Regions from separate parts of the Massilia sp. TWR1-2-2 genome, predicted to be linked through region 3. Evidence: predicted binding sites of a transcription regulator. Region 3 holds the regulator's gene; each other region holds the start of a gene.
What was found. The regulator FNR, encoded in region 3, switches genes on or off when oxygen is low (the NO sensors DNR and NnrR bind a similar motif). The targets are predictions, from matches to a motif close to TTGATNNNNATCAA.
Positions count from the first base shown of each region.

Region 1: ACP7DD_RS25940 (OmpW/AlkL family protein) is a predicted target of FNR. The motif match lies at 1,684-1,697, and genes of this name have one in related genera.
Region 2: ACP7DD_RS03675 (universal stress protein) is a predicted target of FNR. The motif match lies at 1,803-1,816, and genes of this name have one in related genera.

Region 1 is NZ_JAFCWM010000063.1:3,953-7,223, forward strand. Features, by position in the region: gene yghU (glutathione-dependent disulfide-bond oxidoreductase) at 100-936, shown strand; gene ACP7DD_RS25940 (OmpW/AlkL family protein) at 1,006-1,626, opposite strand; gene ACP7DD_RS25945 (hypothetical protein) at 1,779-2,075, opposite strand; gene leuD (3-isopropylmalate dehydratase small subunit) at 2,120-2,746, opposite strand; gene leuC (3-isopropylmalate dehydratase large subunit) at 2,739-3,271, opposite strand, start outside.
Region 2 is NZ_JAFCWM010000003.1:34,183-37,453, reverse strand. Features, by position in the region: gene zapD (cell division protein ZapD) at 1-48, opposite strand, end outside; gene coaE (dephospho-CoA kinase) at 111-758, opposite strand; gene ACP7DD_RS03680 (prepilin peptidase) at 784-1,653, opposite strand; gene ACP7DD_RS03675 (universal stress protein) at 1,894-2,721, shown strand; gene ACP7DD_RS03670 (universal stress protein) at 2,733-3,188, shown strand; gene ACP7DD_RS03665 (addiction module antidote protein) at 3,215-3,271, opposite strand, start outside.
Region 3 is NZ_JAFCWM010000001.1:254,109-257,379, forward strand. Features, by position in the region: gene ccoG (cytochrome c oxidase accessory protein CcoG) at 1-768, shown strand, start outside; gene ACP7DD_RS01355 (FixH family protein) at 783-1,331, shown strand; gene ACP7DD_RS01360 (hypothetical protein) at 1,328-1,576, shown strand; gene fnr (fumarate/nitrate reduction transcriptional regulator Fnr) at 1,586-2,362, opposite strand; gene ACP7DD_RS01370 (hypothetical protein) at 2,506-2,955, opposite strand; gene ACP7DD_RS01375 (hypothetical protein) at 2,957-3,127, opposite strand.

The DNA.
Region 1 (3,271 bases), on a different contig from region 3:
ACTTACAGCGCAATTATAGCCCGCCCGCGCAATTGGCTGCCGCCAGCGCATGCCGGACTGGCGAGGTATGATTGTTGATCTCAAATGCAAGGAGCTTCAATGACTGATTCCACCTACGTGCCGCCGACAGTGTGGGCGCCGGCCGCCTCGGGAGGCAAGTTCGCCAATATCAACCGCCCTGTTGCCGGCGCCACGCACGACAAGGCGCTCCCTGTCGGCAAGCATCCGCTGCAGCTGTATTCGCTGGCCACGCCGAACGGCGTGAAGGTGACGATCATGCTCGAAGAGCTGCTCGCGCTTGGCCACGCCGGCGCCGAATACGATGCCTGGCTGGTGCGCATTGACGAAGGAGCGCAGTTTTCGAGCGGTTTTGTCGACATCAATCCGAATTCGAAGATTCCGGCGATGGTCGATCACAGCGGTTCGAAGCCATTGCGCGTGTTCGAATCGGGCTCGATCCTGGTCTACCTGGCTGAAAAATTCGACGCTTTCCTGCCGAAGGAAATCGTGGCGCGCACCGAGACGATGAACTGGCTGTTCTGGCAGATGGGTTCGGCGCCGTTCGTCGGTGGCGGCTTCGGCCACTTTTATGCGTACGCGCCGGAAAAATATGAATACCCGATCAACCGCTACGCGATGGAAACGAAACGCCAGCTCGACGTGCTCGACCGTCAGCTGGCGACCAACCGTTTCGTCGCCGGCGACGAGTACACGATTGCCGACATGGCGATCTGGCCGTGGTATGGCGGGATGGTGCTGGGTAAGTTGTACGAAGCCGCGGAATTTCTGTCGGTGCACGAATACAAGAACGTCTTGCGCTGGGCTGACGAAATCAACGCGCGCCCTGCCGTCATCCGCGGGCGCAAGGTCAACCGCGTGTTCGGCAATCCGGATGAACAGCTGGCGGAACGGCACGATGCGGCCGATCTGGATTGACGTGAAAATTGCCACGCACACTCAATGTGCGTGGCGATTTTTCATTGGGGTCCGCGCAGGCCGTGGCGATTAGAACCGGTAGCCCACGCCGAGCGACAACAGGGTAGGATCGACTTTCACCTGGCTGACGACAGCGCCGGCGACCTTGACGTCGCTGCGGATGTTGACGCGCTTGATGTCCAGGTTCAGCGACCAGTTCTTGTCGAGCTTGAAGTCGACGCCAGCCTGCACGGCCAGCCCGAAGCTATGGTTTTCCAGCCCGCCCGCGCCGTTCAGCAGGTGCGCGCTGGAAATGCGCGTGTAGTTGACGCCCGCGCCGACGTACGGCTTGAATTGGCCGATGGGATCGAAGTGGTATTGGGCCAGCAAGGTCGGCGGCAAGTGCTTGAAGCTGCCAATCACGGCGCCATCGAGCAGGACGTCGTGCTTCTGTGGATAGGTCAGCACCAGTTCAGCGGCCAGGTTCGGCGTGAAGAAATAGCTGATATCGACTTCGGCGATGGTCTTGTCGGACACGGCGATCCGGTTGGCTGCGCCGATGCCGCCCAGTGGCGCCGATTTGTCGGCCGGCGACAGGTGCGTGGCGCGGGCGCGCACCAGCCATGGGCCTTCTTGCGCCTGCGCCTGCGCCGTTGCGCCGAACACACCGAGCAAACTCATCGTTACTGCAATCATTGAACGCTTGAACATTACTTTTCCTCTTCGTTAGTATGAGAGGAAGTTTATTGATCAAGCACAACAAAATCGTTGATGTATGTCAAAAAATTGACGGTATGGCGGAAAACTGTATCACGTTGAAATGCAGCGCACACGGCACGCTCTGCAGATATCGACTGATCCTGTTAACGCTGTGGTGTCTGAAGGGGTACGGTAATGCTGATCGGCGCCGGCGACGACGCCGGGCCACTTGGCGCTGCGTTGTTGAGAACGAAGGTCATGATCGTGATGGTGGCAATTCCCAGGCCAGAAACCGTCCCAACGATCCACTTGACCATGCTGGAACCCAGATCGGCCACATCCGATTTTGTGGCTGTTGCATCAAGTCGGGTCTCTATCCTGGTCAGTCGACCGTCGATGGCGCGCAACTCTGCGCGCACTTCTTCGGCATATTTTTCGAGCTCCGCGTCCCTCGATTCCATGTACCGATCATCCTGCGGCGCAGGGCCGCTGTCAATTGTGCGCGCTACCCTTGATTGAGTACGCGCATCCACGGCGCGGCGGCAAAATGCCGCGCCTCGAACTGTTCGATGGCGGCATGATGCTTCAGCGTCAAGCCGATCATGTCGAGTCCCTCGATGATCATCCTACGGTTACGTTCGCCAATGGTGAACGCAAAGGCCCGGCCTGATGGCGAATGTACCTGCATGCTCTCAAGATCAATCTGTAACTGGTGCGCCGGATCGGTGGCGACCTCGACAGCGAGCGCGTCGACCAACACCTGGTCGAGCGTAATCAGCAGCAGCCGGTTATTGAAGGCATTGCCGAAAAATATCTCGCCGAAACTGGACGCGATGACCGCCTGCACTCCTAGCTGCAGGAGTCCCCAGACGGCATGTTCCCGGCTCGAGCCGCAGCCGAAATTGGCGCCGCCGATCAGGATTGCCGGCTTTTCGTAGCCTGGGCGGTTCAGCACAAAATCGGGCCGCGGATCGCCATTGCCATCGAAGCGCAAATCGTACAGCACGCCCTTCGCCAGCCCCGCCTTGCCGATGATCCGGAGGAACTGCTTCGGCATGATCTGGTCGGTGTCGAGGTTATCGATTGGAATCGCCGCGGCGACACCAGCAATCCTGTTAGCAGTTTCAACCATGTTGTTCTCCAAAGTTGCGGACGTCGCAGATGGCGCCGACGATCGCGGCGGCGGCCGCCATTTGCGGACTCATCAGGTGGGTACGGCCTTCGCGACCCTGGCGGCCTTCAAAGTTGCGGTTGGTTGTCGACGCACAGCGCTCACCGGGCTCGAGGATGTCGTTGTTCATGGCCAGGCACATCGAGCAGCCTGGCTGGCGCCATTCGAAGCCGGCATCGATGAACACCTTGGCCAGCCCCTCCTCTTCCGCCTGCCGGCGCACCGCACCAGAACCGGGCACAACCATTGCGCGCACGCCGGCGGCCACCTTGTTGTTGCCGACGATGGCTGCCGCCGCGCGCAAGTCTTCGATGCGGCTGTTGGTGCAGGAGCCGATGAACACGCGGTCGATCGGCGTGCCGCACAGCGAGGCGCCGCCCTTCAGGCCCATGTAGTTGAGAGCGCGGGAGGTAGAGTCCCCGTCGCCGGCGGATGGAATCAACCCGGTGATCGGTATGCCCTGATCGGGACTCGTGCCCCAGGTGA
Region 2 (3,271 bases), on a different contig from region 3:
CAACAACGTGCGTATGCGCTCGTTGAAAGGGTATTCGTAGACGATCAAAATGACATCCCTTTATTTAGGCTGGCGAAGAATCACGTGATTCTGACCCAAGCGGCGCAAAATTACAAACGCTGCATTGGTATTCCGGCCATTCTGGCCGAAATTGCCATATAAACCTGGTGCAAGGCCTCTACCTGGGGGGCGAGGGCGGCGATGCCGTCGTCGTTGACGATGACGTCGGCGGCGGCCGCCAGGCGTTGCTGCCGCGTGAACTGTGCCGCCATGATGGCCTTCACTTGCGCTTCTTGCAAGCCATTGCGGGCCATCACGCGCGATATTTGCGTCGCCTCCGAGCAGTCGATCGCCAGCACGCGCGCCACGCGGCCTTGCCAGCTGCCCGATTCGATTAACAGCGGCACGACGAAGATCACATAACTGCCTCGCGCCGCGGCCGCTTCAGCCTCGGCGGCGGCGCGGATCAGCGGGTGCAGGATGCCCTCCAAACGCACCTTGGCGGCAGGGTCGGAGAACACCAGCGCGCGCATCGCAGCGCGGTCGAGCGCGCCGTCGGGCGTGATGTATCGCTCGCCAAATGCGGCGCCGATTGCGGCCATCGCCGGCCCGCCAGGCACCGTCATCGAATGGGCGATCAGGTCGGTGTCGACGATGCTGGCGCCGAGCGCGGCGAACATGTTGGCGACGGTGGTCTTGCCGCAGCCGATGCCGCCGGTCAGGCCGATGTGCAACAAGGGAGCGTGCCGTGTGTCCATGTGTTCCTCGCCGGCCGGCATCGCCTTAGCCGATGAGGCGGTTGGTGTAGGCGGCGATCGGGGTGCCGTACAGCAGCGCGATCAGGCCGGCCGCGGCCAGGTAAGGCCCGAACGGGATCGGCTTCTCGCGGCCATGCCTGGTAAATACGATCAGGCAGATGCCGACCACCGCGCCGACCGCCGACGAAATCAAGATGATGGTCGGCAGCATGGTCCAGCCGAGCCACGCGCCGAGCGCGGCCAGCAGCTTGAAATCACCATAGCCCATTCCTTCCTTGCCGGTCGCCAGTTTGAACAGCCAGTAGATTGCCCACAGCACCAGGTAGCCGGCGGCGGCGCCGATGACCGCGTCTTGCAGCGGCGCAAACGTGCCGTTCAGGTTGATCAGCAGGCCGGCCCACAGCAGCGGGAAGGTCAGGTCGTCGGGCAGCAGCTGGGTGTCGAAGTCGATCGCGGTCATTGCCAGCAATGCGTAACCGAAGCCGAGCGTGGCCAGGCCGGTCCAGCCGCTGCCGAATTGCCATACCAGCAAAGCAGAAAGCAGGCCGGCGACCAGTTCGATGGCCGGGTAGCGCATCGAAATCGGCGCCTTGCAGGCACTGCACTTGCCGCCGAGCGCCAGGTAGCTGATCACCGGGATGTTTTCAAGTGCCGTAATCTGGTGGCCGCAATGCGGGCAGGCCGAGCGCGGCACCATCAAGTTGAACTTGTCCTGGTACGGCAACTCCTTGCCGCTTTCGTGCGCCACGTAGTTGTCCGATTCACGCTGCATCATCTTCGGGATCCTGTAGATGACGACATTCAGGAAGCTGCCGATGAGCAATCCGAACAGGCCGGCGGCCAGGGCTGCTCCGAGCGAACCGGGCGCTGCGAACAAAAGAGTTTCCGGAAGCATAACACTCCAACATAGGGGCATAGCGCTGCGATGCATGTTGCATCGCAGGAATAACTTATCATAGACGCGATCCCCGTCGTCTGGCAAATCAAAGCGCTGAAATTTGGACCTTCTTGCTTTGAGTCACCTACGAAAATGCCCGCATTGGCTTGACGTGCATCAAGGATATCTTGGTGACGAACTGACAAACTGCAAGTATTGGCAATGGACCTGGTTGCCCGTCCAACAACAGGGAGTCGCATGTCGTACAAAACTATCCTCGTCCATGTCGACCAGTCAGTGCATGCCCCGGCCCGCATTGCCCTCGCCGCAAAGATTGCAGCCGACAACAACGCTCACCTGATCGGCGCGGCCATGACCGGCATCTCGCGCTCTATTTATCATGGCGCCACGGTTGATCTGGCACGCACCGTGCTCGCCGCCCAGGTCGACGTGCTGGTCGACAAGGCCAACGACGCGCTGGCGCGCTTCGACGCCATTGCCGGGACCTGCGCCGGCCTGTCGTTCGAGCAGCGTCTGGTCGACGACGCCGCCGCCGGCGCGCTGGTGCAGCAGGCGCGCTATGCCGACCTGGTAGTGGTAAGCCAGTTCGATCGCGACGATCCGGTCGCTCGCCTCGACTCCGGATTGCCCGCATACGTGATGCTCAACAGCGCCTGCCCGCTGCTGGTGGTGCCCTACGCCAACGCCGCTGCGACCTTCGGCGAGCATGCGCTGGTGGCGTGGGACGAGAGCCTGCCGGCCAGCCGTGCGGTAGCGAACAGCCTGCCGTTGCTGCGGCGTGCCTGCACAACGACGCTGGCCGTGTTCAACGCCGGCGACGAGCCGCGCCTGGCCGGCGCCGACATCGCGCTGTATCTTGCGCGCCACGGCGTCAATGTCGAGGTACGCGCCGGAGAGACCGACATCGATGTCGGCAACGCGCTGCTATCGCTGGCGGCCGACCTTGGCGCCGACCTGATGGTGATGGGCGGCTACGGCCACACCCGTTTTCGCGAAGTGTTGCTGGGCGGTGCGACGCAGACCGTGCTGGCGGCGATGACCATCCCGGTCTTGATGTCCCATTAGGAGCAACAATCATGTGGAAGAAAATCCTGGTACCGACCGACGGCTCGGAGTTGGCCGGCAAGGCGATCGCCGAAGCAGTCGACTATGCCCGCGTGGCCGGCGCGACCCTGGTGGCGTTCTCGGTGGCGCAGCCGTATCCGCTGCTGCCGGCGGTCGATGGCGCGATGCTGATCGATCCGGCGATCGACAGCGCCGAGATGCAGCGGGTGGCACAGGAGACGGTCGATGCGGTCGCCAGTGTTGCGCGGGCGGGCGGCGTCAAGTGCGAGACGCACACCTCGCTGTCGTTCCTGCCGTACGAGGAAATTATCCGCGCCGCCGCGGAGTACGGCTGCGACGCGATCTTCATGGCATCGCACGGGCGGCGCGGGCTGAGCAAGCTGATCGCCGGCAGCCAGACGCAGAAGGTGCTGGCGTATGCGAAGGTGCCGGTAGTGGTATTCCGCCCGGCGCTGCCGGTGGATTGAGGCGCTGGCCGCCGCTGCCTGGTCGGTTAGTTGGGAAGCGGCTCGGCGACCAGGCGCACTCCGAGCGCGGTACACACCCGATT
Region 3 (3,271 bases):
GCGCGCTTCCAGAGCGCGATGTTCGACCAGGACACGCTGATCGTCACGTATGACGTGGCGCGCGGCGAGCCGCGCGGCGCGCAGGCCAAGGCGGCGCCGGAAAAAAGCTTCGCCACGCTGGCGCTGCCGAAAGCGGGCGACTGCATCGACTGCAGCCTGTGCGTGCAGGTGTGCCCGACCGGCATCGACATCCGCGACGGCCTGCAGTACGAGTGCATCGGCTGCGCCGCCTGCATCGACGCGTGCAATACGGTGATGGCCAAAGTGGACAAGCCGCCAGGACTGATCCGCTATTCGACCGGCAATGCGATGGCCAACGGCTGGAGCATGGCGCGGGTGCGGCGCCAGCTGGTGCGCCCGCGCATCCTGGTTTACTGCGCGCTGCTGGGGGCGATCGTGTTCGCCGTCGGCGCCGCGCTGGCGCTGCGCACGCCGCTCAAGCTCGACGTCATCCGCGACCGCGGCGCCATGGGGCGCGAAGTCGAGGACGGCATCATCGAAAACGTCTACCGGCTGCAGGTGATGAACACGGCCGAGAAGGCGCATACGTTCCGCGTGTCGGTGTCGGGGCTGGCGTCGATCAGCCTGGCTTCGCCCGAGCTGGCGCGACTCGAAGGGGCCAGCGCGCGCGCCGTGCCGGTGCGGGTGAGGGTGCCGAGGAGCGCCGCCGCGACCGGATCGAACCAGATCGAGTTCGTGCTCACGGCGCTCGACGACCCGGCGCTGAAGGTGACCGAAAAAGCGGTCTTCATCGTTCCGAAACCATGATCAAGGAAATCTCCATGCCAATCGCATCGACTGTCGCATCCCCGGCCGCAGCGCCGGTCCGTCCGTGGTACAGCCACCGCTGGCCGTGGTTGCTGATGATCGGCCCTGTGTTCGTGCTCGTCGGCGGCGGCGTGGCCGGCTCGCTGGCGCTGTCGCGGCCCGACGCGATGGTGGTCGACGACTACTACAAGCAGGGCAAGGCGATCAACCAGGATTTGCGGCGCGACCGCGCGGCGACGGCGCTGGCGATCGCGTTCGAGGCAAGCTACGACGCCGGCGCGGGGGTGCTGAGCGGCGCGGTGACCAGTGGCGGCGCGCCGCTGCAGGCGCCGCTGCACATCTACCTGGCGCACCCGACCCAGCCTGGCAAGGACCTGCAGCTGCTGGCGCGGCCCGGCAGCGACGGCCGCTTCGCGGTGCCGGTGGCAAAGCTCGAAGCGACCCACTGGCAGGTGGTGGTGGAGGGCGCGCGGCGCGAATGGCGGGTGGCGCGCAGCTGGAGCTGGCCGCGCGAGAGCGCGCTGGCGATCCACGCCGACGCACCGACGGCGCCGGCGCCGTGAGGGGCAGCATGCGGCGGCTGGCGATGACGGTATTGTGGCCTTCGTTCCTGGCGGCGGCGCTGGCGGAAGGCTGCGTGTTCTCGGTGTTCGATCCGGCCGACCTGGCGTACCTGGCGGCGTCAGGCATTACGCCGACGGCGGTCTACAGCGTCGGCTTTTTTGCGTTGTGGAGCGTGTGTGCCCTGTCGAGTTTGCTGACGATGTATCTGGTGGTCACGCCGCCCGACCAGCGGGCGCCGTTTTAATCGTGGGCTTTACGCCATCGGGCTGCAGCGCTCGGTGCCGGCGGCCATTGCCTTGAGCAGCGCCGGCTGCAGCAGCGTCACTTCGCGCTTGTCGACCTTGAGCAGGCCCTGCTTCTTGAAGCGCGACAGCAGCCGGCTGATGCTCTCGATGGTCAGGCCGAGGTAGTTGCCGATGTCTTCGCGCGACATGCGCAACTGGAACGCGGTGGCCGAATAACCGCGCGCGGCGTAGCGGGCCGACAGGTTGGTGAGGAAAACGGCGAAGCGCTGCTCAGCCTGCATGTTACCGAGCAGCAGCATGACGTTTTGCTCGCGCGTGATTTCGGTGCTCATGATGCGGTGGAAATGGCGCAGCAAGGTCGGCACGTGCGCGAACAGGTGCTCGAGGCCGTCGAACGGAATCTCGCAGACCTCGCTGTCTTCGAGGGCGACGGCGTCGCAGTGGTGGCGTTCGCCGCTGATGGCGTCCATGCCAAGCAGTTCGCCGGCCATCTGGAAGCCGGTAATCTGCTCGTCGCCGGCGGCATTGACCTGGTAAGTCTTGAAGTGGCCGAAGCGGATCGCGTACAGGCTGCGGAATGGCTGGTCCATCTGATACAGGCGCTCGTCGCGGGCGATGCGGCGGCGCAGGCCGATCACTTCGTCGAGGCGGACGATTTCCGCCGCGTCAAGGCCCATCGGCAGGCACAGCTGGTGCATGCTGCAGTTGGCGCAACTTGCCTTGAGGGCAGTGATGTTCAGCTGCGGCAGAGCGGTTGGTGACGAAGAAGCAAGCATTGGCGGCATTCAAGTTGCGGCATGTCCGCGGCGCGGACATCCACGTTCATTATACGCCTGCGTATGGACGAATTCGCCGCAGCCGCGTCAATGCGCTGGCGGAGACGTGAATCTGTCGCGCCAAGCCGCGCAAACCACAGGGCAGCGCCGCGTCAGCGCTCCTGCCAGCGTCCCATCGCGGCAAATGACAGCGTGACATGCCGGTTCGCCTGCGACAGGAAACCGATCTCGGCGCTGCTGTCTTGCAGATGCAATAACTGGCCCGCCATCACGTCGTACATCGGCAGGCTGCCGGTGGGCCGCGCGCACAGGTGATAGCGGATGATGCCGTGTTCGCCGAGGACGTCGATGTTGACGGCCGAGTCGAGCCGGATGCGGTAGCGGTCGCCGGTGCTGCCGCCGATGACGTGAAAGTAGCCGTGGGCCTGGAATTCGCGGCGCTGCTCGGCGTTGAGCAGGCCGAGCAGGAGCGACAGCGCCCGTTGCTCGGCATGGGCCCGTTGCAACGCCTCTTGCCGCAGCTTTTCGCGCGTGCGCCGTGCTGCCTGCCACCACGCGGTGCAGCGCGCGAAAAGCCAGCTTGCCCGATCCAGCACTGGCAACTTAGCCGCCGACGATACGCGGCACCATGACCACTTCTTCCATGGTCGGATCGAAGGCCGTGATCGCCCGCTTGGCGTCGGTGCGGCTGATGGCGCCGAACGCGGCGTATCCCTGCTTGACCAGGCGGTCGAAAGTCTTCTGTGCGGCGGCGATTTCCCTGGAATTGGCCATGTTCCAATTCATTTGCCGGTGACCAGAGTCGTCCATGATATTCATTGCGCCAATTGGCGATGCGTGTGCGTTATCCATCATTCCTCCTCGACAGCTGAGACGTTACCGAACCACTACCTGCTGTAGACACCGGCGCAGCAGGCA